Regions from separate parts of the Microbacterium sp. NPDC078814 genome, predicted to be linked through region 2. Evidence: predicted binding sites of a transcription regulator. Region 2 holds the regulator's gene; the other holds the start of a gene.
The links. Region 2 encodes HrcA, which represses chaperone genes, less so after heat shock. Its sites were predicted from a motif close to TTNGCACTCGNNNNNNNCGAGTGCNAA; they were not measured.
Positions count from the first base shown of each region.

Region 1: groES (co-chaperone GroES) is a predicted target of HrcA. The motif match lies at 9,994-10,020, and genes of this name have one in related genera.

Region 1 covers NZ_JBFBLT010000005.1:322,776-337,200, reverse strand. Annotated here, with positions in the region: gene AB0300_RS12365 (sigma-70 family RNA polymerase sigma factor) at 1-320, opposite strand, end outside; gene flgN (flagellar export chaperone FlgN) at 539-1,021, shown strand; gene flgK (flagellar hook-associated protein FlgK) at 1,035-2,444, shown strand; gene flgL (flagellar hook-associated protein FlgL) at 2,458-3,339, shown strand; gene AB0300_RS12345 (flagellar assembly protein FliW) at 3,336-3,707, shown strand; gene tsaB (tRNA (adenosine(37)-N6)-threonylcarbamoyltransferase complex dimerization subunit type 1 TsaB) at 3,765-4,382, shown strand; gene rimI (ribosomal protein S18-alanine N-acetyltransferase) at 4,379-4,867, shown strand; gene tsaD (tRNA (adenosine(37)-N6)-threonylcarbamoyltransferase complex transferase subunit TsaD) at 4,864-5,952, shown strand; gene AB0300_RS12325 (hypothetical protein) at 5,949-6,431, shown strand; gene AB0300_RS12320 (hypothetical protein) at 6,443-7,564, shown strand; gene AB0300_RS12315 (hypothetical protein) at 7,548-8,741, shown strand; gene AB0300_RS12310 (class I SAM-dependent methyltransferase) at 8,751-9,956, opposite strand; gene groES (co-chaperone GroES) at 10,107-10,403, shown strand; gene rarD (EamA family transporter RarD) at 10,535-11,467, shown strand; gene AB0300_RS12295 (ABC transporter substrate-binding protein) at 11,612-12,868, shown strand; gene AB0300_RS12290 (ABC transporter ATP-binding protein) at 12,934-13,701, opposite strand; gene AB0300_RS12285 (ABC transporter ATP-binding protein) at 13,698-14,425, opposite strand, start outside.
Region 2 covers NZ_JBFBLT010000002.1:214,847-229,271, forward strand. Annotated here, with positions in the region: gene AB0300_RS04270 (ABC transporter family substrate-binding protein) at 1-1,545, opposite strand, end outside; gene AB0300_RS04275 (ABC transporter ATP-binding protein) at 1,678-3,606, opposite strand; gene AB0300_RS04280 (ABC transporter permease) at 3,603-4,541, opposite strand; gene AB0300_RS04285 (ABC transporter permease) at 4,543-5,526, opposite strand; gene lepA (translation elongation factor 4) at 5,769-7,637, shown strand; gene AB0300_RS04295 (GIY-YIG nuclease family protein) at 7,744-8,064, opposite strand; gene AB0300_RS04300 (DUF1990 family protein) at 8,262-8,915, shown strand; gene hemW (radical SAM family heme chaperone HemW) at 8,915-10,132, shown strand; gene hrcA (heat-inducible transcriptional repressor HrcA) at 10,242-11,273, shown strand; gene dnaJ (molecular chaperone DnaJ) at 11,310-12,422, shown strand; gene AB0300_RS04320 (16S rRNA (uracil(1498)-N(3))-methyltransferase) at 12,425-13,153, shown strand; gene AB0300_RS04325 (HIT domain-containing protein) at 13,192-13,539, shown strand; gene AB0300_RS04330 (PhoH family protein) at 13,586-14,425, shown strand, end outside.

The DNA.
Region 1 (14,425 bases), on a different contig from region 2:
GTGCGACCGAGGGCGGCGGTGAGGGTGTCGCGGACGGCGACGGTCTCCTTGATGCGCTTGCGGATGCCGCGGGACGCCCAGTCCATGGCTCGCATCTCGTCGGCGAACGCGCCGAGGATGCGGCGGCGGGCGTACGCGCCGAACGGGACGCCGAGCGCGGGGTCGTAGGCGTCGGCGGCGGTCACGAGGGCGAGCGCGCCGACGGCGGCGAGCTCTTCGCGGGGGATATGGGTAGCCCGAGCATGGGTGTCTGCAGCGAGGTAGCCGACCAGGGGGAGGTTGGCCTCGACGAGGCGGTTGCGCTCAGCGCGCGACGACATGGGGGATGATCCACCTCTCTGGATGCACTCCGGAAGCTCCATGGCGAGGGGTAGATGGTCATATCACAAGGTCCGGGATATGTCCATGGGGAGCACTAACCGCCGCCAGTCCACATAGTAACCTTAGGGGCGCGGTGGCCGATAGAGATTTATGAACCGTTAACAGGCGGGCCGATCGCACCTGCGTGGGGCGGGGGATCGCTGGGGACAAGGGGATCATGGGAGCCAACGAACTATCGATGCAGCTCTGGCGCGAGCGCGAGCTGCTCGAGATGCTGCTTTTCAAGCTCGACGAGCAACAGCTGCTGCTCGCCGCCGGCCGGTCGCACTGGATCCAGTTCGCGGCCAGGGAGATCGATCAGGTGCTCGACCGCCTGCGCGCCGCGAGCCTGGCCAGGGCCGTCGAGGTCGCCGGCGTCGCCGAGGAGTGGGGGGCTCCTCAGGACGCGACGATCGGCCAGCTCATCGAGCACGCCCCGGACGGGGCCTGGGGCGACGTCTTCACCGACCACATGCGCGCGCTCGTGAAGCTGACGGCGGAGGTCGAGCAGATGCGCGACGCCGCCGCGGAGCAGCTCAGCGGAGTGCTCCGCGCCACCCAGGAGACCATCGCCGCTCTCGGCCAGGAGAGCGGCGAGTACACCACCCGCGGCGACCGCGCCCGCGAGGATGCCGCCCGCATCATCGACACCGAGATGTGACCGAGAGGGATTCATGTCGACCTTCAGTGGACTGACCACCGCCGCCAGCGGCCTCGCCGCCGCGCGGCGGGGCATGGATGTGGTGGGGCAGAACATCGCCAACCAGAAGACCGAGGGGTACACGCGGCAGCGCGTCGAGACCTCCTCCATCGCCGCCGTCGCGCAGACGGGGCGCTTCAGCATGGGCGCGCTCCCCGGACACGGCGTCTCCATCGACGGGGTGTCCCGCCTCGGCGACGCGCTGCTCGACGCCCGGGTCCGCGACACCCTCGGGGCCTCCGGCTACTGGGCCACCCGCGCGCTCGCCGCGACGACCGCCGAGTCGGCGCTCGCGGAACCGACGGACAAGGGCCTCGCGAACCGGCTGACGAACTTCTGGGCGGGGTGGCAGGATCTCGCCAACACCCCCGACTCGGGGGCCGCGGCCGCGAGCATCCTGGAGTCGGCGAAGGAGCTCGCCGCCCACATCTCCGGCGGCTATCGCACCGTCGCCGCGCAGTGGACGGCCGCACGGGGAACGGCCGAGCGCACCGTCAGCCAGGTCAACGCCGCGGCCGACCAGATCGCGGTGCTGAACACCGAGATCCGCGACGCTCTGGCCTCGGGCCGCTCGGCCAACGAGCTCACCGACCGCCGCAATCTGCTCGCCGAGGACGTGGCCCGGCTCGCCGGCGGCACCGCCACCGTGGAGGCGGACGGCACGCTCACGGTCCGCCTCGGCGGCAACGCCCTGGTCTCCGGGGGCGACGCGCGTCACCTCGCCCTGACCGGCGCGGCGACGATCGACGGCGCACCCCGCGTCGGCGTGGTCTGGGAGTCGGTCCCGGATCTTCCCCTCGTGGTCGACGGCGGAGAGCTCGGCGGCTCGCTCGCGGTGCTCGCCCCGGCCGCCGACGGCGGGATGCTGGCACAGCTCGCCGCCACCTACGACCGGGTGGCCACGGCGCTGGCGGAGTCGCTCAACGCGCAGCACCGCGCCGGTGTCACGGCGTCCGGACAGCCCGGGGGCGACTTCTTCACGCTGCCGGCGACCGGCTCCGCCGCGCTCGGGCTGCAGGTGGCCGTCACCTCGGCGGCCGACCTGGCCCTCGCCTCGCCCGGAGCGGGCTCCAAGGACGCGACCAACGCCGACCTCATCTCCCAGATCGGGCAGCGCGCGACCTCTCCGGATGCGCTGTGGACCGACCAGGTGACCCGCTTCGGCGTGTCCACCGCGGCCGATGTGCAGCGTGCGAAGGCGTCGGATGCGGCGGCGGTCGGCGCCGTCGGCGCCCAGCAGTCGGTCGCGGCCGTGGACGGCGACGAGGAGACGATCAGCCTCCTCACCTACCAGACCGCCTATCAGGCGGCGGCCCGCGTGCTCACCGCCGTCGACGAGGCCCTCGACGTCCTCATCAACCGCACGGGCGTCGTCGGACGCTGACCGGAGGAGCCCCATGATCTCTCGCGTGACCCAGACCACGATGACGCAGACGGCGATGCGCCAGCTGCAGTCCAACCTCTCCGAGCTCGCCCGTCTGCAGGAGCAGGCCACGTCGCAGAAGGCGTTCGCCGCGCCCTCGGACGATCCGGCCGCGGCCGCTGCCGCCCTCGCCCTGCACGCCGAGCAACGGCGCACCGAGCAGTATGCGCGGAACATCGACGACGGCCTGGCGTGGGTGACCGCGGCCGACACGGCGATCACCTCCAGCACCTCACTGCTCTCGCGGGTGCGGGACCTCACCGCGCAGGGAGCGAACGACGGGGCGCTGGACGCCGCGGCGAAGGAGGCCCTCGCGGTGGAGCTGGAGGGCATCCGCGATGAGCTGCTCTCGCAGGCGAACACCCGGCTGCTCGGGCGGTCCGTGTTCGCGGGTACCTCGGACACCGCGGCCTTCGCCGGCGACTACTCGTACAGCGGCGTCGCCGGCTCCGAGGTCACGCGACGTGTGTCCGACGCGGCGTCCGTCCGCGTCGACACCGACGGGGCGGCGGTGTTCGGCACGGGCGACGACTCGGTGTTCGCCCTCGTCGACCGCATCGTCGCCGACCTCCGCTCCGGCACCAACGTCGGACCACGGCTCGCGGAGATCGACGACCGCCGCACGGCGATGCTGGGCGTGCAGGGCGCGGTCGGCACCAGGCAGGCTCAGATCGAACGCGCCAAGGAGGCGGCAGTGCAGAATTCCGTGTCCCTCGAGTCCCGCCGCGCCGCGGTCGAGGACGTCGACTCGGTCGAGGTGCTCATCCGCCTGCAGGCGCAGGAGCTCGTGTACCGCTCGGCGCTCGCGGTGAACGCGCGCGTGCTGCAGCCGTCGCTGATGGACTTCCTGCGATGACCGCCGCGCTCACCTTCACGGCCCCGCCGCCCGGACTGGCACCCCATGTGGACTTCGCCCTCGCACCGGTCGAGGGCGCCGACGGGCTCTTCGCGATGCGGGCGGTCGAGGACGAGGCCCTGCGGCTCTACCTGGTCGACCCGAACACCGTCCTCACGGAGTACGCGCCGACCCTCACGGACGCGCAGGTCGCCGACCTCGCTCTCTCCTCGGCGGACGACGCCTTCGTGCTCGTGGTCGCCCACCCCGCCGCCGAGGGTGTCAGCGTCAACCTGCTGGCACCGGTCGTCGTGAACCGGGCGACGGGAGCGGCGACGCAGGTCATCCTCGAAGGCCAGGACTACCCCGTGCGGGCGCCGCTGGGCTGACCCGTGCGGGGTCGGATCGCCGGCCGTGACGGGCGGGGTGACGACTACCCTGGAGAGGTGATCCTCGCCGTCGACACCTCCCTTGGCACCGCCGTCGCCCTCATCGACCCGGACGGGACGCGTCGTGCCGAGGCCGGTACCGCCGACCCACTGGGCCACGCCGAGGTGATCGGCGACCTGGTGCGCGACGTGCTCCGCGAGGGCGGGTCCGACGGCATCACGCACGTCGTGGCGGGAATGGGCCCCGGCCCGTTCACCGGGCTGCGCATCGGCATCGCGACCGCGCGGGCGTTCGCCCTCGGCCGCGGTGTCCCCGTCGTCCCGGTCCCCAGCCACACGGCGGCCGCGCTCACGATCCAGGCCACCGTGACCGGACCGTTCGCCGTCGTCACCGACGCCCGCCGCCGCGAGGTCGCCGTCACCGTGTTCGACGGGCAGGACGAGGACGGGATCCCGCGCACGATCGCCGACACCGTGCTCGTGCGCGCCGCCGACGCCGACGAGCATCTCGCGGGCCTCCGCCGGGTGGACGTGACGACGCTGTCCGCGGTCGACCTCGCCCGGGTGGGGGCGCGAGCGCTCGCCGCCGGCAGGGTCCTCGCCGGCGAGGAGCCGCTCTACCTGCGGCATCCGGACGTCACCCTGCCCGGTGCCCCGAAGAAGGTGGGCGCATGACGCTCCGGGACGCGCGGCCGGACGACCTCGACGCGATCATGGCCATCGAGGAGCGCTCGTTCCCGACCGACGCGTGGAGCCGGGAGACCATGGCGAGCGAGCTGGCGAGCCCGCACGGCCGCTACCTCGTCGACGAGCAGGGCGGGGCGATCGTCGGCTACGGCGGGGTCCGAGCCCTGCAGGGCGGCGCGGACGCCGACATCCAGACCATCGCCCTCCTCGCCGAGGTCCGGGGGCAGGGGCGCGGGCGCGCGCTGCTGCGTGCCCTGCTGCGGACGGCTGCCGCCCGGGGCGCGCACGAGGTGTTCCTCGAGGTGCGCGCCGACAACCCGGCGGCCGAGGGGCTGTATCGCACGGAGGGCTTCGAGGAGATCGGCAGGCGCCCCCGTTACTATCAGCCGGACGACGTCGACGCGATCGTGATGCGTCTGGACCTGCGCCGCCACCCGGCGCCCGCCGATACGCCGGAGGAGGCGACCGCATGAGTGAGCCCCTGGTGCTCGGCATCGAGACGAGCTGCGACGAGACCGGCATCGGCATCGTGCGGGGGCGCACGCTGCTGTCCAACACGATCGCCTCCAGCATGGACGAGCACGCCCGGTACGGCGGCGTCGTGCCGGAGGTCGCCGCCCGCGCGCACCTCGAGGCCCTGCAGCCGGCCATCGACGCCGCCCTCGCCGAGGCCGACGTCCGTCTCGCCGACCTCGATGCGGTGGCGGTGACGAGCGGCCCCGGCCTCGCCGGAGCGCTCATGGTCGGCGTGGGAGCGGCGAAGGGACTCGCCGTCGCCCTCGACAAGCCGCTGTATGCGGTCAACCACCTCGTCGGCCACATCGCGGCCGACATCCTCACCCCGGATGCGGCGCCGCTGGAGTACCCGACGATCGCGCTGCTGGTCTCCGGCGGCCACACGTCCCTGCTCCACGTGCGCGACCTCACGACCGATGTCGAGCTGCTCGGGGAGACCGTGGACGACGCCGCGGGCGAGGCGTTCGACAAGGTCGCCCGGCTGCTGTCCCTGCCGTATCCCGGCGGTCCCGAGATCGACCGGGCCGCGGTCGGCGGAGACCCGGACGCGATCCGCTTCCCGCGCGGGCTCTCGCGTGCCTCGGACCTCGCGAAGCATCGCTACGACTTCTCGTTCTCCGGGCTGAAGACCGCTGTCGCCCGCTGGGTCGAGCGCTTCGAGGCGGAGAACGCCGCCGCGGGCGCCGACGCGCGCGAGCTGCCGATCGCCGACGTCGCCGCGAGCTTCCGGGAGGCCGTCGTCGACGTCCTCGTCACCAAGGCGCTCAACGCCTGCGCCGACCTCGGGGTGCCGCGCCTGCTGCTCGGCGGCGGCGTGATCGCGAATCGCCGGCTCCGCGAGGTCGCGCTGTCGAGGGCCGCCGAGGCCGGGGTCACCGTGCGCATCCCGCCGCTGTCCCTCTGCACGGACAACGGCGCCATGATCGCCGCGCTCGCCGCCGAGCTCATCGCATCGGGGCGTCCCGCCTCGACCCTCGGCTTCGGCGCGGACTCGACGCTGCCGGTCACGGAGATCCAGGTCGCGGAGGCGGTGCCGGCGTGACCGGGCTCGCGCAGGAACCGGAACCGGACGGGGTCGCCCCCCGCGCGCGGGTCGAGCGCGCGAGCGGGCAGGTCGAGCGCCCGGCCGGGACCGCGCGCCTTCCCGGAGCTCCGCGGGAGGGCTACACGAAGCTCCCCACGGGCCCGGTGGGCATCGAGCCCGTGGTCGTGAGCGGGCCCGACCTCGACCACGGGGAGGAGGACGCCTGGGAGCCGGCGTCCGAGCCCGTGCCCGTGGACGACACGCGGCTGGCGCCGTGGGCGCTGCTTGCGGCGATCGTCGCGCTCGGCGCATCGTTCTTCGTGGGCTGGGGGATCCCGGTCGCGGTCGTCGCCGTGATCGCCGCCATCATGTCGCTGCGCCGCCCCGTCGAGAACCGCGCGATCGCGCGCTGGGCGCTCGTGCTGGGGCTGTGCGCGACCGTGTACAGCCTCGGCTGGCTGGTCTGGGCGGGGATGCAGTTCGAGAGACTCGGCTAGGCGGGATGGCCATGACGGACGACGACGATGTCGAGGAGCGCAGGGCCCTGCAGCGCAAGGCCTTCGGCCCGGGCGGAGGCCTCACGGACGCGGAGGCCGCGCGCCTGCGACAGCTCGACGATGCCCGGCGGCGTCCGTCTCCGGGACCGAGCACGTCGGATCCGATGGCCGGCTCTGTGCAGGAGACCCGGCAGCCCGGTCCTCCGCGGTCCCGGCACTCCCTCGCCACCGTGCCGGACGACGGCGAGACTCCGACAGGAGACGACGCTCCCGTGGTGCCGGACGACGAGCCCGTGGACGACGCCACCCGGACCGACCGCCCCGCCGTTACCGAGGCGCGGCACCGTTCGCGCGGGATGCTCGCGCTCGCCGCGGTCGTCATGGTCCTCCTGGGGCTCGGCATCGGGTGGCTCGCCTTCGGCCGGACCGGCGGTGCCGCGGTCGCGCTCAGCGCCGAGCAGCAGGGGTGGCAGTCCGAACTCATCGCATCCGGGAAGTACGACCCCGGATCGGTGCGCGCCGTCGCGACGGAGGAGGGCGCGGTCGTCTGGATGGCGACACAGAACGGCGGGGCGAGCGTCTGCCTGGTCCTCGGATCGGCGGAGAGCACGACGCCGAGCTGCAACCAGCGGGAAGCCGTCCAGAAGGAAGGACTGTGGGGCGAGGTGACGACGCAGCGGGACGACGAGTACACCCGACAGGTCATGGCGCAGTTGCTCCTCACGCCCGACGGCGAACCGGCGGTGGCCGTCGGCGTCTCGGAGTACGGCTCCGGTGAGGGCAGCGGCATCACCTATGCGAACGAGGAAGAGACCCGCACGGCCGCGCGTCTGGTCGAGGACGGCTTCGACCCCCACTCGATCTGGGTCGTGGGGTACGACCGCGACGTCCCGATCTGGACGGCCTCCGAGGCCGAGACGGGGCGGCAGTGCCTCGTCTACGACGGGGCGACACCGGACGCGCCGAAAGCCTGCGAGACGACGGAGACGCTGCAGGAGCACGACGGTCGGCTGAGGTTGCAGCTGACCGACGCGGAGACCGGCGGCCTGACGACCTACGAGCTGCCGGGCGGTGGCTCCCCGTCCTTCGTGATCATCCGAGAAGGGAGCGACGTCGGTGCGGGAGGAGACTGACCGACCCCAGTCCGGAGACGACGACGCGGAGCGCCGGGCGCTGGAGCGTGCGGCATACGGCCGTGACGGCGGGCTCGACGCTGCCGCAGCCCTCCGGCTGGAGGAGCTCCAGGCGGAGCGCCGCCGCACGGCTCTGTCCGCGTCCGAGGAGCCGGCGACGTCCGCACCCCCGGACCCCGGCGGTGCGAAGGAGGTCGCGGACGCTCTCCCGGAGCCGGAGAAAGGGCCGGTCGCGGAAGACGCCGCGCCGGAGGACACGGAGGACGTCTCCGCGTCCGAGGCGCCGGCCGCGAACCGCCGCGGTCTCGTGCCGGTCCTCGTGGCGTCGGCGGCTCTCCTCGCGATCGGCGTGGGGGCCGGGTGGGCGCTGTTCGCCCCGCGACCGGACGCGTTCCCCCTGACGGAGGCGCAGGAGGACCGGCGGATCGAACTCGCCGGGGAGGACTACGATCCCGGCTCCGTCCGCCCGGTGGGAGAGGCGGAGGGGGCGCTCGCCTGGTTCGCCACACAGGACGACGGGGCCACCCGGTGCCTGATCCTCGACGTGGGCGCCGACTCCCAGTCGACCTGCCTGGCCGGGGAGGAGGTGGGGACGGGCCTGTACGCCTCGCTCCCCGTGCCGGTCTCCTCCGCGGACGACGAGGAGAGCTCCTTCTCCTTCGACAGCGTGACGGCGGTCATGCTCTTCTCCACCACGGACGAGCCGATGGTGAGCATCCAGCGCTGGGGAGGCAGCTCCACGCTCGTCGCCCAGTTCGGCGAGGCGGAGCGCGCGAGGGCGGAAGAGCTCGTCGGCGACGGCTATGACCTCAACCTCTCCGTCCTCGGGTCGTTCCGCGAGCAGCCGGTCTGGCTCGGCGACCGCAGCACGGAGAGCGGGCCCTCCCAGCGCTGCCTGATCGTCGACGCCGACGGCTCGCGCCAGTGCGCCACGATCGACGAAGCCGTCCAGTCCGGGCTCCGCGTGCAGTTGCTCGACGTCGACCAGGAGACCGGGGAGCTGCTGTCGGCATCCGTCATCGAGGTGGACTTCACGCGCTGGCAGACGCCCTATCTCACCGTGACCTCGGGCCCCGCCGTCGTCGACGCGGCGACGGGCGAGTCCTACCTCGTGACCACCGGCCCGCCCGGGGATCCGATCCGCGTCGACATCCCGGGCCGCGACCCGGAGGGCTGACACGCTCTCTCAGTCCGCGGCGGGCACCCGGTCGGCGAGGATCGCGCGGCGCTGATCGCCGAACCGGGCGAGGATCAGGGTCGCCTCGGCGTCGCCGCGCAGGGTCAGCTTGCGCCGGAAGGCCGCCGGATCGACGTCCACCCCGCGCTTCTTGATCTCGATGCGGCCGATGCCGTGGGTCTTCAAGGCCGCGTTGATCGTCTTCGGCGTGATCGGCAGCGTCTCCCGGACGCGGAAGGACTGCACGAACGGGCTCGTCAGGGCGGCGTCCGAGGTCAGGTACGCGATGCGCGGATCGAGCATCCCCGCGTCGAGGCTGCGGGCGACGTCGCCGATGAGCCGGGCCCGGATGACGGCCCCGTCCGGCTCGTGGAGGAAGGCCCCGAGCGCACGGACCGGCGCGTCCTCGGCATCCGCGGATCCGGTGAGCTCGTGCGAGCGCTCGCCGCGGATGACGAGAGCGGAGCGCCGCACCCCTTCCCTCGCGAGCTCGCGCGACCACACCACGAGCTCGACCACGCTCCCGTCGGCGCTGACCCACTGCGTCTCCGCGTCCGTGGGCAGGCGGTCGCGGTCGTGGGCGGGGCCGAGCTTGATCCCGGTGGGGCGCTGCGCGGCGACGGCGAACGCCCAGTCGAGCGACGGCGAGTAGTCGTCGGCGGAGACGCGCCGGGTCTCGCTGTGCCCGGAGGTGCGGCGGGCGGGGTCCATCCAGATCGCCTGGCCGGGGACCGGTTCTCCGAGGGCCTCCTCCGCGGTCGCGTGGCGTACTGTGGCGTCCTCCCCGAACGGGGCGAGGTTGTAGGCGGCGAAGGCCGCGGTCACCTCGTCGGCGTCCACGGCGTGCACCGCCAGTCCGGCGCCGGCGAACGCGAGGGCGTCGCCGCCGATCCCGCAGCCGAGGTCGGCGACGCTCGTGAGGCCGGCCCGGCGGATCCGCTGGGCGTGGCGGGCGGCCACTCCGAGGCGTGTGGCCTGCTCGAGGCCCGCGCGGGTGAAGAGCATGCGGGCGGCGAACGGGCCGAACTTCGCCGTGGCCTTGGCGCGCAGGTGCGCCTGGCCGACGACGGCGGAGACGAGGTCGGGGGAGTGGCCGGCGGCGCGCAGCCGGGAGACGGCTGCGGCCGCCTCGGCGGTGGAGGTGACCGGCCCGAGCGCATCGAGCAGCTCGAGGCCGGCGGGGGTCAGCAGGGCGCGCAGCTCGGACATCTCCACCCTCCCACCCTAGGACCCGGTCGCCGCCGGATCGGGGTTGGCACTCGCATTGCATGAGTGCCAGCCGACCGCCTACACTGGCATTAGCACTCTCGGGTTGAGAGTGCGAACGAGTCTTTCGTGTCAGCGTCAAGAAAGAAGAGGTAGACCGTGTCGGTTTCCATCAAGCCGCTCGAGGACCGCATCGTCATCAAGCAGGTCGAGGCCGAGCAGACCACCGCGAGTGGCCTGGTCATCCCCGACACCGCCAAGGAGAAGCCCCAGGAGGGCGAGGTCGTGGCGGTCGGCCCCGGCCGTATCGACGACAACGGCAACCGCGTTCCGCTCGACGTCGCCGTCGGCGACCGCGTGCTCTACAGCAAGTACGGCGGCACCGAGGTGAAGTTCGGCGCGGACGAGTTCCTCGTCCTGTCGGCTCGCGACGTCCTGGCGGTCGTCGTCCGCTGATCGCACACCCGGTTCCCTCCGCTCGCCGGACGGGAACCCGGTCCGCAGAGGGCCCGGATGCTTCGGCATCCGGGCCCTCTTCTGCGTCCCGAACGGCGCGTCGCCCGGCGGCGCAGGCATAGGGTTGTGCGGTGACCGTTGAGACGACCCGCGCCACCCGGACGGCGGGCGTCGCCTACGCCGGGAGCGCCTACCTGCTGTGGGGCGTCCTGCCGCTCTACTTCCTCCTGCTGCAGCCCACCGGTCCGTGGGAGGTCGTCGCCTGGCGGGTGCTGCTCTCCGTCGTCTTCTGTCTCCTGCTGCTCACGGTCACGAGGGGATGGGCCGCCTTCCTCGCGATCGTCCGGAGTCCGCGGCTGCTGGGGTGGACGGCCCTGGCCGGCCTCCTCATCTACGTCAACTGGCAGGTCTTCGTCCTCGGCACGCTGAGCGGGAACGTGGTGGAGACGGCGCTCGGCTACTTCATCAACCCCATCACGACGGTGCTGCTCGGCGTCTTCGTGCTCAAGGAGCGCATCCGCCGGCTGCAGTGGGCGGCCGTCGGGATCGCGGCCATCGCGGTCGTGGTCATCGTCGTGGCGTACGGCCACGTCCCCTGGATCGCCTTGACGCTCACGGCCTCCTTCGGCCTGTACGGGCTCATCAAGAAGAAGATCGGCCCCGCCGTCGACGCGGTGAGCGGGCTGACGCTCGAGTCGTTCTGGCTGATCCCCATCGCGGTGGTGCAGCTCGTGATCGTGGCGACGACGCCGGCCGGCCTGACCATGGGGACCGCGGGCGGGCCGCATGCCGTGCTGCTCGCGTTCGCGGGAGTGGCGACGGCCGTCCCTCTGCTGCTGTTCGCGGCCGGCACGCGTCGCGTCGATCTCGCCGTCATCGGCATGCTGCAGTTCCTCACCCCGATCCTCCAGTTCCTGATCGGGGTCGTCGTGCTGCACGAGCCGATGCCGCCGGAGCGCTGGATCGGGTTCGTCCTGGTGTGGATCGCGATCGCGGTCTTCGTCGTCGATCTGCTCCTCGCCGCACGGCGCGGCCGTCGGGACACCCCCGCCGCGGGGCTCTGATCCCGCCCGCCCACCGGCGGAAACAGCTGTCCTGGATCGTTAACGCACCGAGATACTTGCCCCTCCTGCGCGCGGGGCGCACGCCCTAGTGTTAGAGCACCCGACTGTGGTCACCATCCACGTTCGTTTACGCAAGGGAGCATCATGAACGCACTGAAGGGCTCGCGCAGCGCGAGGATCTTCGCCGGGATCGCGCTGGTCAGCGCCTCCGCCCTCATCATCGCGGGCTGCAGCAGCACGCCGAACGCGGAGCCGTCGGACGGGGGTGGCGACAAGCCCGCCGCCGACCTGACGCTCAAGCTCGGTTCGCTGCTGCCCGCCACCGGTACGCTCGCGTTCCTGGGCGCGCCGATGGAGGCCGGCGTCCAGCTCGCCGTGGATCAGATCAACGAGGCCGACGCCGGAATCACGATCGACCTCAGCACGGCCGACGAGGGCGACCTCGACAACAAGGCCTACGAGACCTCCATCACCAACCTGCGCAACGACGGCATCACCGCCATGATCGGCGCGGCGTCCTCGAGCGTCACCAAGCTCATCCTCGACGGCAACGCGGGTGCCGACATCCTGACGGTGTCCCCGTCCAACACCTCGCCGGACTTCACGGGCATCAACCCGCTGTACTTCCGCACCGCGCCGAGCGACAACCTGCAGGGCGAGGTGCTCGGCAACGAGATCGCCGAGGACGGTCACAAGACGCTGGGCATCATCTACCAGAACGACCCGTACGGCACGGGGCTGTTCGAGGCGATCAAGGCCACCTTCGAGAGCACCGGCGGCGAGGTCGTCGCCGACGCCTCGTACAACCAGGGCGACGGACAGTTCAACGCCCAGGTCTCGGAGATCGCCGCGGCCAAGCCGGATGCGGTCGCCGTCGTCTCCTACGACCAGTTCGCCACGATCGCGCCGCTGCTCGGCAACGCCGGGGTCGACACGGGGTCGCTGTACCTCGTCGACGGCAACCTCAAGGACTGGGGTGCGGACGTGTCGGTCAGCCTCGAGGGCTCGAAGGGCACCCGCGCCGGCGCCGAGCTGCCGCAGGACTTCCTCGACCAGCTGAACGCGGTCTGGACGGCCGAGGGCAACGACCCGATCGACGCCGTGACGTACTCGGCCGAGGCGTACGACGCCGTGGTGCTGATCGCTCTGGCCGCGCTGAAGGCCGGCTCGGTCGAGGGCCCGGACATCGCCGCGGAGATGATCACCGTCTCCGGTGGTGACGGCGACGGCGAGAAGTGCGACAACTACGCCGACTGCGCCGCGATCATCAACGACGGCGGCACGCCGGACTACGACGGCCTCTCCGGTGAGATCACGTTCGACGAGAACAACGACCCGAAGGGCGCTGCCATCGGCGTCTACGAGTTCGACTCCGAGAACGTCACCTCGCGCATCAAGTAACGCAGCGACGACGAAGGCCCCGGATGCTTCGGCATCCGGGGCCTTCGTCGTTCCTGGGCCGCGTCTCAGGCCGCGTCGGTCCCGAGGGTGCCGAGGTAGAGGCCGATGACCTTCGGGTCGTTCAGCAGCTCCCGGCCGGTGCCCTCGTAGGCGTCCTTGCCCTGGTCGAGCACATAGCCGCGGTCGCAGATCTGCAGGCACCGGCGGGCGTTCTGCTCGACCATGATCGTCGTGACGCCCGCCTTGTTGATGTCGGAGACGCGGATGAAGGCGTCGTCCTGTCGCACGGGGGAGAGGCCGGCGGACGGCTCGTCCAGCAGGAGCACCGAGGGGTCCATCATGAGCGCGCGCGACATGGCCACCATCTGCCGCTCACCGCCGGAGAGCGAGCCGGCCCGCTGCTTCAGGCGCTTGCCGATCTCGGCGAAGATGCTGCTGACGAACTCGAGTCGCTCCGCGAAGATCTTCGGGTTCTGGTAGAGGCCCATCTCCAGGTTCTCCTGGATGGTGAGCGAAGGAAACACATTGTTCGTCTGCGGCACGAAGGCCACACCGCGGCGCACGAGCTTGTCGGCCTTGAGACCGACGATGCTCTCACCCTTGACCGTGATGTCGCCCTCGCGGACGTTCACCATGCCGAAGATCGCCTTGAGGAGCGTCGACTTCCCGGCGCCGTTCGGGCCGATGATGCCGATGAGCTCACCCTGGCGGGCGACGAGGTTGGCGCCGTTGAGGATGTTGACTCCCGGCAGGTAGCCGGCGTGCACGTCCTTCAGCTCGACGACCACGTCGTCGGCCCGGGCGGCGCCCTCGGCGGGGGTTGCGGTGCTCATGCCTTGCCCTCCTCGGCGGCGTCCTCGGCCTCGACCTCGGCCTCGACCTCTGTCTCGATCTGCTCGCGGATGCGCTCCGCGTCGGCGTCGGAGATCACCGGGAGACGGCCGGTGACGGCGCCGAGGTCCACGTCCTGGTGGGCGCCGAGGTAGGCGTCCACCACCGCGGGGTCCTCCATGACGGTCTCCGGCGGCCCCTCGGCCACCACGCGCCCCTCGGCCATCACGACCACCCAGTCGGCGATGTGACGGACCATGTGCATGTCGTGCTCCACGAACAGGACGGTCATCCCGAGGTCCTTGAGGTCGAGGATGTGATCGAGGAGCGACTGCGTGAGGGCGGGGTTCACCCCGGCCATCGGCTCGTCGAGCATCACCAGGCTCGGGTCGCTCATGAGGGCCCTGGCCATCTCCAGCAGCTTGCGCTGCCCGCCGGAGAGCGACGCCGCGAAGTCCTGCTCCTTGGCGTCGAGCTTGAAGCGCACGAGGAGCTCGTGGGCGCGCTGCTCGATCTCCTGCTCCTGCTTGCGCCAGAGGAAGGGGAACAGCCCTGCCCAGAAACCCTCGCCGCGCTGGTCCTTCGCACCGAGCTTCATGTTCTCCAGCACGGTCAGCAACGACAGCGACTTGGTGAGCTGGAAGGTGCGCACCTGTCCCATCCGGGCGACCTTGAACGACGGGATTCCGGACAGGTTCTTGCCGTCGTAGGACCACGTGCCGCTGT
Region 2 (14,425 bases):
CATCGCCGCGGTGGTCCAGGACTCCGCGTCCTTCTGGCTCTCGACCTCGTCGGCGATCTGCTGGTCGATCTCCTCCGTGCCGGTCGCCGACAGGTTCAGACCGCTGTCGGAGCAGTAGAGCTGGCAGAACCAGGCCGGGCCGAACGGGTCGGAGTCGGTGAAGCGGAGCGAGACGACGTCCCAGTTCTTCGTGGTGAAGTCGCTGGAGAAGTCGGCGGAGGCACGGACATCGATCTTGAGGTCGATGCCGATCTCCTTCTGCTGCGCCTGCAGCGACTTCGCGAGGGCCTCGATGGTCGGGTCCTCACCGAAGATCGGGAAGGTGACGGAGAGCTTCTCGCCGTCCTTCTCGCGGATGCCGTCCTCGCCCTCGGTCCAGCCGGCGTCGTCGAGGAGCTTCTTGGCGCCCTCGACGTCGTGCTTCAGACCGGCTTCGGCGAACGAGTCCTTGTAGCCGTCCTGGAACGAGTACAGGTTGAGCGAACCGGCGACCGGCTCCTCGTAGCCGAGGCCGTTCCACGCGATCTGCTTCTGCTGGTCGACGTTCACGCCGAGGAAGAACGCCTTGCGCACGTCGATGTCCTCGAACTGCGGCTTGTCGGCGTCGACGAGCAGGACCGTCTTGGCGGTCTGCTGCGCACGGCGGACGACGGTGTCGTCCACTTCCTGGACCTGCTTCAGGCGGTCGTTGGTGTTGGCGCCCACCATGTCGATCTCGCCGTTCTTGAAGGCGTTGATCGAGGCGTCGGGCTCCATGGCCGTGAAGGTGACCGTGTCGAGCAGCGGCGCGTTGCCCCACCACTCGGGGTTCGGCTTGAACGAGACGAAGCCGCCGTTCGCGTCAAACGTGTCGACGGTGTACGGGCCGGCGCCCCACTCGGGGTGCATGTTGCCGATGAAGGCCTCGTTGAACACGGCCGGGTCGGCGATGTCCGGGTGCAGGACGCCACCCGTGAGGAACGCCATGGACGGCCAGGCGTAGATGCCGTCGAACGTCACGACGGCGGTCTTCGCGGTGTCACCCTGCTCGACGGTCTTGATCTGCTTGTAGCCGTCGGTCGCGTTCGGGTTGAAGCCCTCGTCGTAGGAGCGGTTGGCCTTCCACGTGGCGTCGACGGACGTCCAGTCCATGTCGGTGCCGTCGTTGAAGTGCGCCTCGTCCTTGAACGTGAAGGTGATGGTCGTGTTGCCATCCTCCTCGCCGATCTCGTACGCGTCGAGGTAGGCGTCGTTCTTCGTGACCTCGCCCTCCGGCGAGACCAGGAGGATCTGCGGCATGTACCACGACCACAGGCGAGCGGTGTCAGCACTGGCATCGCTGTTGAAGCCGTTCAGCTGCTCCGGGATCTCGTTGATGGGGAAGTTGACCTCGCCACCTTCCTGGAGGTTGCTGCGGTCCTGCGGGTTGTAGTCGGCGGTCTTGGTCTCGACCTTCTCGCCGTTGTCCCCGCCACCGGTGTTCCCGGAACCGCTCGCGCAGCCCGCGAGGGCGAGTGCGAGGGCGCCGCCGACCGCGACCGCCCCCAGCAACTTCTTGTTCTTCATGGTGCTCCTTTCGCCTTTCGGCGTTTCATAAAGGGAAGACTAGTTCGCGCTGTATCCCGGAACACGGCGCTGCGGTGAATGCCGCCTAACCGTTATCGGACGGTGACCAGGAACGCGCGCATGGGATCCGGGTCAGACCGTCGCGGGCTTCGTCGACATCGTCTCGGCGTCGAAGACCACCCGCTCGCGGGTGCGCTCGATGTCGGGATCCGGCACGGGGATCGCCGACAGCAGCGCCTTCGTGTACGGGTGCTGCGGGTCGTCGAAGACCTGGTCGACGTCGCCGTGCTCCACGAACTCGCCGAGGTACATCACGGCCACGCGGTCGGCGATGTGACGCACCACCGAGAGGTCGTGCGCGACGAAGAGGTACGACAGCCCGAGCTTGGTCTTGAGCTCGTCGAGCAGGTTGATGACGCCGGCCTGGATCGACACGTCGAGCGCGGACACCGGCTCGTCGAGCACGACGATCTTGGGGTTCGTCGACAGGGCCCGGGCGATGCCGATGCGCTGCCGCTGACCACCCGAGAACGCCTGCGGGAAGCGGTCGCTGTGCGCGGGGTTGAGCCCGACGAGGTCCATGAGCTCGTCCACCCGCCGGTGCGCCTCCTCCTTCGGCGTGCCGATCGCGAAGAGCGGCTCCGAGATGATGTCGGCCACCGTCATGCGCGGATCGAGGGCTCCCATCGGGTCCTGGAAGACGATCTGGATGTCGCGGCGCAGGGCGCGCTCGACCTTGCGGCTGTGGATGTCGTTGACGCTGGTGCCGGCGATGACGATGTCGCCGTCGGTCTGCTTGACCATGTCCATGATCTGCAGCAGCGTCGTCGTCTTGCCCGAGCCCGACTCGCCGACGATGGCCATCGTCTCGCCCTCGCGCACGTCGAAGCTGATGCCCTTGATCGCCTGGACCTCGCCGACCTTGCGCTTCAGGAACGCGCCCTTGACCAACGGGAACGTCTTGCGGAGGTTCTTCACCTCGAGCGTGATCGGCCGCTCCTCGCGGGGCGTCCGTGTGAGGTCGCTCTCCGGGACGGGGCGGACGGGGTAGACGGGCAGGCCCCCGAGGAGGCCGCCGTCCTCGATCTCGTGCGCGCGGATGCAGGCGGCCTGGTGCAGGTCGCCCGAGCCCGTCGGCACGGGGAGCAGTTCCGGCTCCTTGGCGCGGCAGGCGTCCATGACGATCGGGCAGCGGTCGGCGAACGGGCAGGCGTCCGGCAGGTTGATGAGCAGCGGCGGGTTGCCCTTGATGGGGGTCAGCGGCTCCTTCTCGGCCTTGTCCACGCGGGGGATGGCGCCGAGCAGGCCGATCGAGTACGGCATGCGGGTCTTGTGGAACAGCTCGCGCACGGGCGCGTGCTCCACGGGCTTGCCGGCGTACATCACGAGCACGTCGTCGGCGGTGCGGGCGACCACGCCCATGTCGTGCGTGATCATGATCACCGCGGCGCCGGTCTCGTCCTGCGCCTTCTCGATGAGGTCGAGGATCTGCGCCTGGATGGTGACGTCGAGGGCCGTGGTGGGCTCGTCGCAGATGATGAGCTTCGGATCGTTGGCCATCGCGATGGCGATGACGACGCGCTGCCGCATGCCTCCGGAGAACTCGTGCGGGAAGGACTTCATCCGGCGCTCGGGCTCGGTGATGCCGACGAGCTTGAGCAGCTCGACGGAGCGGTCCCAGGCGTCCTTCTTGGACAGGCCGCGGTGGACCGTGAGGGCCTCGATGAGCTGATCGCCGACCGTGTAGACCGGCGTGAGCGAGGTCAGCGGGTCCTGGAAGACCATCGACATGCCGTTGCCGCGGATGACCGACAGCTGCTTGTCGCTCATGCCGACGAGCTCCTGCCCGTCGTACATGATCGATCCGGTGACCTTGGCGTTCTCGTCGAGGAGACCCATGATCGCGAGCGAGGTCACGGACTTGCCGGAACCGGATTCGCCGACGATGCCGAGGGTCTTGCCGGCTTCGAGGTCGAAGGAGACGCCGCGGACGGCGTCGACACGGCCGGCCTCGGAGGCGAAGCTGACCTTGAGGTCGCGGACGGAGAGGACGTTGGTCATGCGCGGCCTCCAGCAGCCGAGGTGGGATCGAGGGCGTCGCGCAGGCCGTCGGCGATGAGCGCCATCGACACGGTGAGCAGGGTCAGCGCCGCCGCCGGGAAGTAGAACAGCCAGGGCGCCGTGGTCAGCGAGCTCGAGCCGGCGCCGATGAGGGCACCGAGCGACACGTCGGGGATCTTGACGCCGAAGCCGAGGAAGGACAGGCCCGTCTCCGTCACCACGGCGTTGACGACGCCGAGGGTGAAGTTGATGACGAGGAGCGAGCCGATGTTGGGCAGGAGGTGGCGGAGCACGATGCGCATGCCGCCGACGCCCATGTAGCGGGAGGCGCTGACGTACTCGCGCTCGCGCAGCGACAGGGCCATCGTCCAGATGACGCGGGCGGGGAAGTACCACCCGATCACGAAGATCATGATGAGGGCGATGACGCGCCAGTCACCGCCGGCCTTGTTCGAGATCATCGCGAGGATGAGGAAGCTCGGGATCACCATCATGAAGTGGATGACCAGGAGCGAGATGCGCTCGGTCCAGCCGCCGAAGTAGGCCGCGGCCGTGCCGACGAGCGCGGACACGATCGTGACGCCGACGGAGACGGTGATGGCGATCATGAGCGACCGCTGCAAGCCGACGGCGACCTGGGCGAAGAGGTCGTTTCCGGCGTTGTTCGTGCCGAACCAGTGCTCCGCGGACGGGGGAGTGCTGAGGTTCAGGAAGTCGAGCTCGATGTGGTCGTACCGGGCGATGAAGGGCCCGACGATGGCGAACAGCACGAGGACGACGAAGATCACGAGGCCGATGAGGGCTCCGCGGTTCCGGGAGAAGCGTCGCCAGTACAGCGTCCACTTCGACAGCCGCTTGGTGGCGACGCGGGTGGTCTCGGGGCCGGCGGTCTCCGGCTCCGGGTGGATGGTCGGGTCGAGCATGTCGGTGCTCATGTCAGCTCACTCTCACGCGCGGGTCGAGGACGACGACGGCGATGTCGGCGAGGATGGCGCCGATCGCCGTGAGGACCGCACCGAAGGCGGCGATCGCGACGGTTCCGTGGATGTCGTTCTTGGTGATGGTCTCGATGAAGTACCGGCCCATGCCGTTCCACGCGAAGATCGTCTCGGTCAGGACCGCTCCGGTGAAGATCGCGGGGATCGTGAAGGCGACCTGCGTGGCGACGGGGATGAGCGACGTCCGGAGCGCGTGCTTGCGGATGGCCTGCTGCTTGGTCAGGCCCTTCGCGCGGGCCGTGCGGACGTAATCGGCGTTGATGTTGTCCAGCAGGAGCGACCGCTGCAGGAAGTGGATGCTCGCGTACCCGGTGAGCACCAGCGCGATCGTCGGCAGCGTCAGGTGTTGCAGCACGTCTATGAGGGTGGGGAAGAAGCCCTCGACCCCTTGGCTGGCGTTACCGGTCACGTAGAAGATGCGGGTGCCGGTGGCGTTGTTCAGGCCGATCGCGAGCAGGACGATCGCGAACGCCGCGACGACGATCGGGATGTTCAGGGTGATGATGCTCGTCGCCTGGCCGATGCGGTCGGCGAGCTTGTACTGCCGAGACGCGGTGTACACGCCGAGCGCGATGCCGAGGACCGTCGTGAGGATCGTCGCGCCGAGGACGAGCTCCGCGCTGACCCACATGCGGTAGGCGACCTGCTCGTTGACGGATCCGCCCGTCGGGCTCACGCCCCAGTCCCAGCGGAGCAGGATGCCGGTGAGCCACGTCCACCACCGCTCGATGAGCGGGACGGTGTCGCTCAGGTTGCGGGGAGCGAGGGTGTTCACGATCTGCTCTTCGGTGAGCGGAGGGCGACGACCCACGTAGTTGCTGCGCGGATCGAGGAAGCCCCACGCGAGGAAGTAGGTGAGGTTCGTCGCGACCACGATCATGAGCAGCCAGCCGAGGGCACGGCGCGCGAGGTACTTGATCAAGGGGGATTTGTCTTTCTCTTCTCCAGACGCGCTCGGGGTCTGCCGACGCAACGCTGAGCCGGGCGGATGATCGGGTTTCATCCGCCGTTCCGCGCGACGCGACAGCCCTCACGGAGTCTGTGACGGAGTCGTATCGCTTACGGGATCCGGTGTCACGGATTGATCCCGGGCAACTTCGGGAGACTATCACCGATACGCACGAATGGGGATTATGAGGACCCTCACCGTAGAATCGACGGGACATGTCCCCACGCGCTCTCACCCCGCTTCAGCCTGCCGCGACGCCGGCTGCGCAGATCCGTAACTTCTGCATCATCGCCCACATCGACCACGGCAAGTCGACCCTGGCCGACCGCATGCTCCAGATCACCGGCGTGGTCGCGGAGCGGGACATGCGCGCCCAGTACCTCGACCGGATGGACATCGAGCGGGAGCGCGGCATCACGATCAAGAGCCAGGCGGTGCGGATGCCGTGGGCTCTGGGGCAGGCACAGGGCCCGGACGAGGTCTTCGCGCTCAACATGATCGACACCCCCGGTCACGTCGACTTCACGTATGAGGTGTCCCGGTCGCTGGCCGCGTGCGAGGGTGCCATCCTCCTCGTCGACGCCGCGCAGGGCATCGAGGCCCAGACGCTGGCCAACCTCTACCTCGCGCTGGAGAACGACCTCCACATCATCCCCGTCCTCAACAAGATCGACCTCCCCGCCGCAGACCCCGAGAAGTACGCGAAGGAGCTCGCCTCGCTCATCGGCGGCAAGCCGGAGGACGTGCTGCGCGTGTCCGGGAAGACGGGAATGGGGGTCGAGGATCTGCTCGACCGGATCGTCGAGGAGATCCCGGCTCCGGTGGGGGATGCGGACGCACCCGCGCGGGCGATGATCTTCGACTCCGTGTACGACGCCTACCGCGGCGTCGTCACCTACGTGCGGATGGTCGACGGCAGCCTCTCGCCCCGCGAGCGCATCCAGATGATGTCCACCGGCGCGAACCACGAGGCCCTCGAGGTCGGGGTGTCGAGCCCGGAGCCCACCCCGACCAAGGGTCTCGGCGTCGGCGAGGTGGGCTACCTCATCACCGGCGTGAAAGACGTGCGGCAGTCGAAGGTCGGCGACACGATCACGAACGCGCGCAAGCCCGCGGCGGAGGCGCTTCCCGGCTACACGGACCCGAAGCCGATGGTCTTCTCGGGCATCTACCCGATCGACGGCAGCGACTACGCGGAACTGCGCGAGGCGCTGGACAAGCTCAAGCTCTCCGACGCCTCGCTGCAGTACGAGCCGGAGACCTCCGTGGCGCTCGGCTTCGGGTTCCGCTGCGGCTTCCTCGGCCTGCTGCACCTGGAGATCGTGACCGAGCGCCTCTCGCGCGAGTTCGGCCTCGACCTCATCACCACCGCCCCGAGCGTGATCTACGAGGTCGTGACGAGCGACACCGGCGAGACGGTGACCGTGACGAACCCGAGCGAGTACCCCGACGGCCGTATCGGCTCGGTGTCCGAGCCGATGGTGAAGGCGGCGATCCTGCTTCCCAAGGACTACGTCGGCACCGTCATGGAGCTGTGCCAGTCACGGCGCGGCACGCTGCTGGGCATGGAGTACTTCTCCGAGGAGCGCGTCGAGCTGCGCTACAACATGCCCCTCGGTGAGATCGTGTTCGACTTCTTCGACCAGCTCAAGTCCAAGACGCAGGGCTACGCCTCCCTGGACTACGAGCCGTCGGGGCAGCAGGAGGCCGACCTGGTCAAGGTCGACATCCTCCTGCAGGGGGAGAAGGTCGACGCGTTCAGCTCGATCGTGCACCGGGACAAGGCCTACGCCTACGGCACGATGATGGCGGAGCGGCTGCGCAAGCTCATCCCTCGCCAGCAGTTCGAGGTGCCGATCCAGGCCGCGATCGGTGCGCGCATCATCGCCCGGGAGACGATCCGCGCGATCCGCAAGGACGTGCTCGCCAAGTGCTACGGCGGTGACATCACCCGCAAGCGCAAGCTCCTCGAGAAGCAGAAGGAGGGCAAGAAGCGCATGAAGATGGTGGGCCGCGTCGAGGTTCCGCAGGAGGCGTTCATCGCCGCGCTCTCCGGCGACGTCGAGACCAAGGACAAGAAGTAGCCCACCCCGCTGGTCGCTGAGCCCGCCGAAGCGGTCAGCCGTCGTTGGGGCGCTGAGCCTGTCGAAGCGGTCAGTCCGCGTTGGGTCGCTGAGCCTGTCGAAGCGGTCAGCCGTCGTTGGGTCGCTGAGCCTGTCGAAGCGCACCGTACGACCTCGACAACGACGGAAGGTCCTTCCACCGACTCTCGATCAACGCAATCTTCTTCCGACGACTCCATCCCTGGATCTGCTTCTCCCGGAAGAAGGCCGCGTCGACGGTGTCGAAGTGCTCCGCGTAGACCAGCTCCGCAGGCCTGCGTCTCCGGGTGAAGTTCGCGGCGAACGGGTCGTCGTGGTTGTGCTCCCAGACGCGGGCTTCGAGGTCGCCGTTCGTGCTGCCGGTGTAGAAGCTGCCGTCACGGCATTCGAGGATGTAGGTCCATGGCATCGGGCCATCCTGGCCGAGGAGTGTGTGGGTTTCCCGGGGCGTGGGGGATCCCTTCGACAAGCTCAGGGACCCAGCGTTGTGGAGGAGCCCTTCGACAGGCTCAGGGACCCAGCATCAGGGGCCCAGCCCTCCCGGGGATGTGACGGCGTGCGGCGCGGGGGGTGTTCGCTCAGGGAACCCGAAGTAGGCTGGATCTCATGCGGCGCGGGACTTTCCGAGACGACACGGTGGACTATGCGGCCGTGGGTGCGACCCACGCCCCCGATCTGATGCAGTACCCGCCGGAGCGCAGCATCCCGGCGGAGGAATACTGGCGGATCGGCAGCGGCGAGGAGCGTTTCCAGACGGCCGGCGAAGCCCTGCTGTCGTGGACGGCGCAGCGTGCGGCCGGGCTGTCCGTGGAAGACGTCCGCCCTGCTCCCGGCCCCGCCTATGCGGGCGTGAGCTTCGACGCCGAGGGCAATCCCATCGCGCCGAGCAAGCGGGATGTGGAGCCGCGCTACGACGCCGAGGGGATGCCCTTCGTGGGCGCGGGCATGACGCTCCACCTCCGCGGTCGCGTCGGCGGCATGCGCGCCGACTCCGAGCTCCGTGTGATCTCGGTCACCGAGGAGACCCGGCGGATCGGTTTCGTGCTGGGCACGGTCGGGGGCTCCGTCGTGAGCGGCGAGGAGTCGTTCGACGTGGACTGGCGCGAGGACAACGACGAGGTCTGGTTCACGGTCCGGGCTTTCGACGCCCCGAACACGCTGCTCTATCGGCTCGTCCCCGCCCTGATGAAGCGCCGCCGTCGCGAGCTGTTCGCGCGCTACCTCCGCGCGATCTCCCCGCTCTACGCGACTCCGGTGTGATGGCGGGACCACTTCCGCTCGGGGATCCGGCGCCCGCGGACGGGCGACTCCCCGCCGACCTCCCGATCTCCGCCGAGACGCCGTTCTCCGCCTACCTGCACATCCCGTTCTGCCGCGTGCGCTGCGGCTACTGCGACTTCAACACGTACACGTCCGGTGAGCTCCGCGGGGCGAAGCAGGAGGACTACAGGTCCACCCTCATCGGCGAGATCGCCCTCGCGCGTACGGTGCTGGACGAGGCCGGAGCGCTGCGCCCGATGAACACGGTGTTCTTCGGCGGCGGCACGCCCACGCTGCTTCCCGCGGGGGACCTCGCCCGCATGCTGGGAGCGGCCACCGCGGCGTTCGGTCTCGCACCGGGCGCGGAGGTCACGGTCGAGGCCAACCCCGACACCGTGACCCCGGAGGTCGCGCGCATCCTCGCCGAGGCGGGGGTCACGAGGCTGTCCATCGGCATGCAGTCCGCCGTCCCGCACGTCCTCGCCGCGCTCGACCGGACGCACCGGCCCGAGAACGTCCGCACCGCCGTCGCCGCGGCGAAGGAGGCAGGACTCGCAGTCAGCGTCGACCTCATCTACGGCGCACCGGGGGAGAGCCTCGCCGACTGGGAGGCCTCGCTCGACGCCGCCCTCGCCCTGGAGTCCGACCACGTCTCCGCGTATGCCCTCATCATCGAGGACGGCACGAAGCTCGCGCGACAGATCCGTCGCGGTGAGGTGCCGACCCCGGACGACGACCTGCAGGCGGACATGTACGAGCTGGCGGACGAGCGCCTCGCCGCCGCCGGGTTCGAGTGGTACGAGGTCAGCAACTGGGCCCGCAGCGAGGGGCAGCGGTCGCGGCACAACCTCGCGTACTGGCGGGGGAGCGACTGGTGGGGCTTCGGCCCCGGCGCCCACAGCCACGTCGCCGGACTCCGGTGGTGGAACGTCAAGCACCCGGCGGCCTACGCGCAGCGGCTGGCCGCCTCGTCCTCGCCGGCGGCCGGACGCGAGCGTCCGGACCCGGAGGCGCGGACCCTGGAGCGCATCCTCCTCCTCAGCCGCATCCGTGAGGGGATCGCGGTGACCGACGTCCCGGAGCAGAACAGGGACCGCATCGCCGGCCTCATCGCCGACGGTCTCATCGATGCGCCGGCGGCGATCCGCGGGCGCGTGCAGCTCACGCTCCGCGGCCGCCTCCTCGCCGACGCCGTCGTGCGCGAACTGACGGATTGAGCGGCTCCACCGGCGCTGCCCCGCCTTCGGAGATCTCCCGGTCGCAGGAGGTAGGATTGGCACTCAGGGCAGCAGAGTGCCAGCATCCGGTCGGCGGGAAGGGGAAGCCATGGTCACAGAGCGAGGGCTGCAGGTCCTCCGCGCGATCGTGCAGGACTACGTCGAGACGCACGAGCCCGTGGGCAGCCGTTCCATCGTCGACCGGCACTCGTTCGGGGTCTCGGCCGCGACCATCCGCAACGACATGGCGCAGCTGGAGGACGAGGAGCTGATCACGGCTCCGCACACGTCGTCCGGGCGCGTCCCCACGGACAAGGGCTACCGGGTGTTCGTCAATCACCTCGCCCAGCTCCGTCCTCTCTCCACCGCTCAGCGTTCCGCCATCGAGTCGTTCCTCGCCGACCCGGCCGACCTCGACGACCTGATGGTCCGGACCGTCCGCGTCCTCACGCAGCTCACCGGCCAGGTCGCGTTGGCGCAGTATCCGTCGTTCGCGCGGGCGCACGTGACCCACGTGGAGCTCGTGACGCTGGCCCCGAACCGGCTCCTCACGGTCCTGGTGACGGACGCCGGTGGGGTGTCGCAGCGGATCACCGCTCTGCCGGACGCGATCGACGAGGCCGACCTCGCCGTGCTGCGCGCGCGGCTGTCCGCCCTCATCACGGGGCAGGCGATCGCGGCGGCCTCCGACCGGCTTCAGGCGCTGCTCGCCACGGAGGAGACGCCGCAGGATCGCGTGCTCCGCACCCTCGCCGGCGTCGTGATCGACGAACTCGGCGGCTTCCGGCAGGAGCGGCTCGTGATGGCCGGAGCGGCGACCCTGGCGCGGCGCGAACAGGACTTCCGCGGCAGCATCCACCCCCTCCTCGAGGCCATCGAGGAGCAGGTCACGCTGCTGCGGCTGATGAGCGAGATGGTGCCGGACGAGCACGGCCTCGCGGCGAGCATCGGCACCGAGAACGCCTCCTTCGGGCTCGGCGAGGCGTCGATCGTCGCCAGCAACTACGCGGCGCCTTCGGGGACCGCACGGGTCGGCGTCATGGGACCGACCCGGATGGACTATCCGAGCAACCTCGCGGCAGCGCGGGCGGTCGCCCGCTACCTGTCGCGCATGCTCGACGACGACGAGGCCGGCCGCTGACGCGGCCCCACGGAAATCACACGCAGAAAGGCGATTGTGGCGGACCACTACGAGGTTCTCGGGGTGTCCCGGGACGCTTCCACCGACGAGATCAAGAAGGCGTATCGGCGCCTGGCGCGGCAGCTCCACCCGGACGTGAATCCGGGGGAGGAGGCTGCGGAGAAGTTCAAGCTCGTCACGCACGCCTACGACGTGCTCAGCGACGAGGAGTCGCGCCGACGGTACGACATGGGCGGCGGTGACGGCGCGAACAACTTCGGCGGCTTCGGAGGCTTCGGCGACATCTTCGAGACGTTCTTCGGCGCGTCACAGGGTGGCGGACGCGGCGCCCGTCCGCGATCGCGGCGAGAGCGCGGTCAGGACGCGCTCGTCCGGGTCACCCTCGATCTCGGCGATGTGGTCTTCGGTGCGCACCGCGACATCGAGGTCGACACGGCCGTGCTCTGCGAGACCTGTCAGGGCTCGTGCTGCCAGGAGGGCACGTCGCCCGTCACCTGCGACATCTGCGGCGGCACGGGGCACGTGCAGCGTCAGGTGCGGAGCCTTCTCGGCAACGTCGTCACCTCCCAGCCATGTGGCACCTGCGAGGGCTACGGCACGACCATCCCGTACCCCTGCGGCACCTGTGGCGGGCAGGGACGCGTCCGCTCGCGCCGCACGGTGTCCCTCGACATCCCGGCGGGCGTCGAGACCGGACTGCGGCTGCAGCTCCCCGGCTCCGGCGAGGTCGGCCGCGCGGGCGGCCCGAACGGCGACCTCTACGTGGAGGTCACGGTCAACCCGCACCCCGCCTTCAGCCGTGACGGCGACGACCTGCTCGCCACCCTCGAGGTGTCCATGACCGACGCCATCCTCGGCACCGAGACCTCGATCGAGGGACTCGACGGGGAGGTCGACCTGGAGATCCGCGCCGGCGTGCAGTCCGGTGACGTGCTGACCATCAAGGGCCGAGGAATCACGCCGCTGCGCGGGACCCAGCGCGGCGACCTCCGCGTCGGCGTGCAGGTGGTCACCCCCACCAAGCTCGACTCCGCGCAGCGCAAGCTCATCGAGGACTTCGCCAAGAAGAACAAGGCGCCGGGCCCGCAGCTCGCGCAGTTCCAGCAGGGCCTGTTCTCCAAGCTGCGTGACCGGTTCCGCGCCCACTGATCGTGGCGCTGCACTTCCTCGTCGAATCCGCGGGTGATGCCGCGGTGGGCGGCCTCGTCTCCCTGACCGGGGCCGAGGCGAAGCATGCGGCCGTCGTCCGGCGGCTGCGCGTCGGCGAGGCCGTCACGGTCGGTGACGGTCGGGGCATCTGGCTGACGGGCGTGGCCGAAGCGGTGTCGCCGTCGCGCGTCGATGTCCGGATCAGCGCGCGCGTCGAGCACGAGCCGGCGAGCCCGCGCCTCGTGCTCGTGCAGGCGCTCGCGAAGGGCGACCGCGACGAGCTCGCCGTTCAAGCCGCGTGCGAACTGGGCGTCGATGAGATCGTGCCGTGGCAGGCGGGTCGCAGCGTGTCGCGCTGGGAGGGGCCGAAGGCGGTGAAGGGACGCGAGCGCTGGGCGACGATCGTCCGCGAGGCCGCGAAGCAGGCGCACCGTGCCTGGGTGCCCGAGGTGGCCGCCCCGGAGACGACCGCACAGCTCGCGACCCGCGCGGCGACGCAGCGCGTGCTCCTGCTCGACCCGACCGCGCCCGCGCGGCTCTCCGCCCTGGTGCCGGATGACCGTGACCTGGTGCTCGTGGTGGGTCCGGAGGGCGGGATCGCTCCGGAGGAGCTCGAGAAGCTCACCGCCGCCGGCGCCGAACGCGTGCTGCTCGGTGACACCGTGCTGCGCACGTCCACGGCGGGCCCCGCGGCCATCGCCGTGCTGTCCGCGGCCCTCGGGCGCTGGTGACCGGCCGCGCCTCGCGTCCCCCCCAGTAAGCTGAGAGCATGAGCCAACCCTCGATCTTCACGCGCATCCTCACCGGGGACATCCCCGGGGAGATCCTGCTCGACACGGGCCGCGTCTTCGCGATCCGCGACATCGATCCGCAGGCGCCGCTCCATGTGCTCGTCATCCCCAAGACCGAGGAGTACCGCGACGTGACCGAGCTCGCGGCCGGGGATCCCGCGCTGCTGGCCGAGATGGTCGCCGCCGCCAAGCGCGTCGCGGAGGAACACGCCAACGGCGAGTACCGCCTCATCTTCAACAACGGCGCGACCGTCGCGCAGTCCGTCTTCCACGTGCACGCCCATGTGCTCGGCAACCTCGAGGAGAACAAGCTCGTTGGCTTCTGACGATCAGGAAAACGTCACCGAACGGCTCTACGCCGACGGCGTCGCGATGGTGCAGCTGCTCGGTCCGCAGGACCGGCTGCTGCGGATGCTCGAGCGCGAGCACCGCGACGTGCAGGTGCTCGTCCGCGGCAACGAGATCACGCTCACGGGCGCGCGCGAGGCCGTCGCCAAGGCCAAGACCCTCGTCGACGAGCTCCTCACGATGACCAAGGCCGGGCACGATCTCGCCCCGAGCGACGTGTCCAGCTCGGCGCGCATGCTGCGTCAGGACGGCGGCCCGCGGCCCAGCGAGGTGCTGGGCGAGGCGATCCTCTCCACGCGGGGCAAGGTGATCCGGCCGAAGACCCTCGGTCAGAAGGAGTACGTCGACGCGATCGAGGAGAACACGATCGTGTTCGGCATCGGTCCGGCCGGAACGGGCAAGACCTACCTGGCGATGGCGAAGGCCGTCCAGGCGCTGCAGCGCAAGGAGGTCACCCGCATCATCCTCACCCGTCCGGCGGTCGAGGCGGGGGAGCGCCTCGGGTTCCTCCCCGGCACGCTCACCGACAAGATCGATCCGTACCTGCGGCCGCTCTACGATGCGCTCAACGAGATGATGGATCCGGAGATCGTGCCGCGCCTGATGGCGACGGGCACCATCGAGGTCGCGCCCCTCGCGTACATGCGCGGACGCACCCTCAACGACTCCTTCGTCGTGCTCGACGAGGCGCAGAACACCACGCCCGAGCAGATGAAGATGTTCCTCACGCGTCTCGGATTCGGCACGAAGATGGTCGTCACCGGCGACATCACCCAGGTCGACCTTCCGCAGGGCGCCTCCGGCCTCCGCCTGGTCACCCGGGTGCTCGACGGCATCGACGACATCCACTTCTCCCGTCTCACC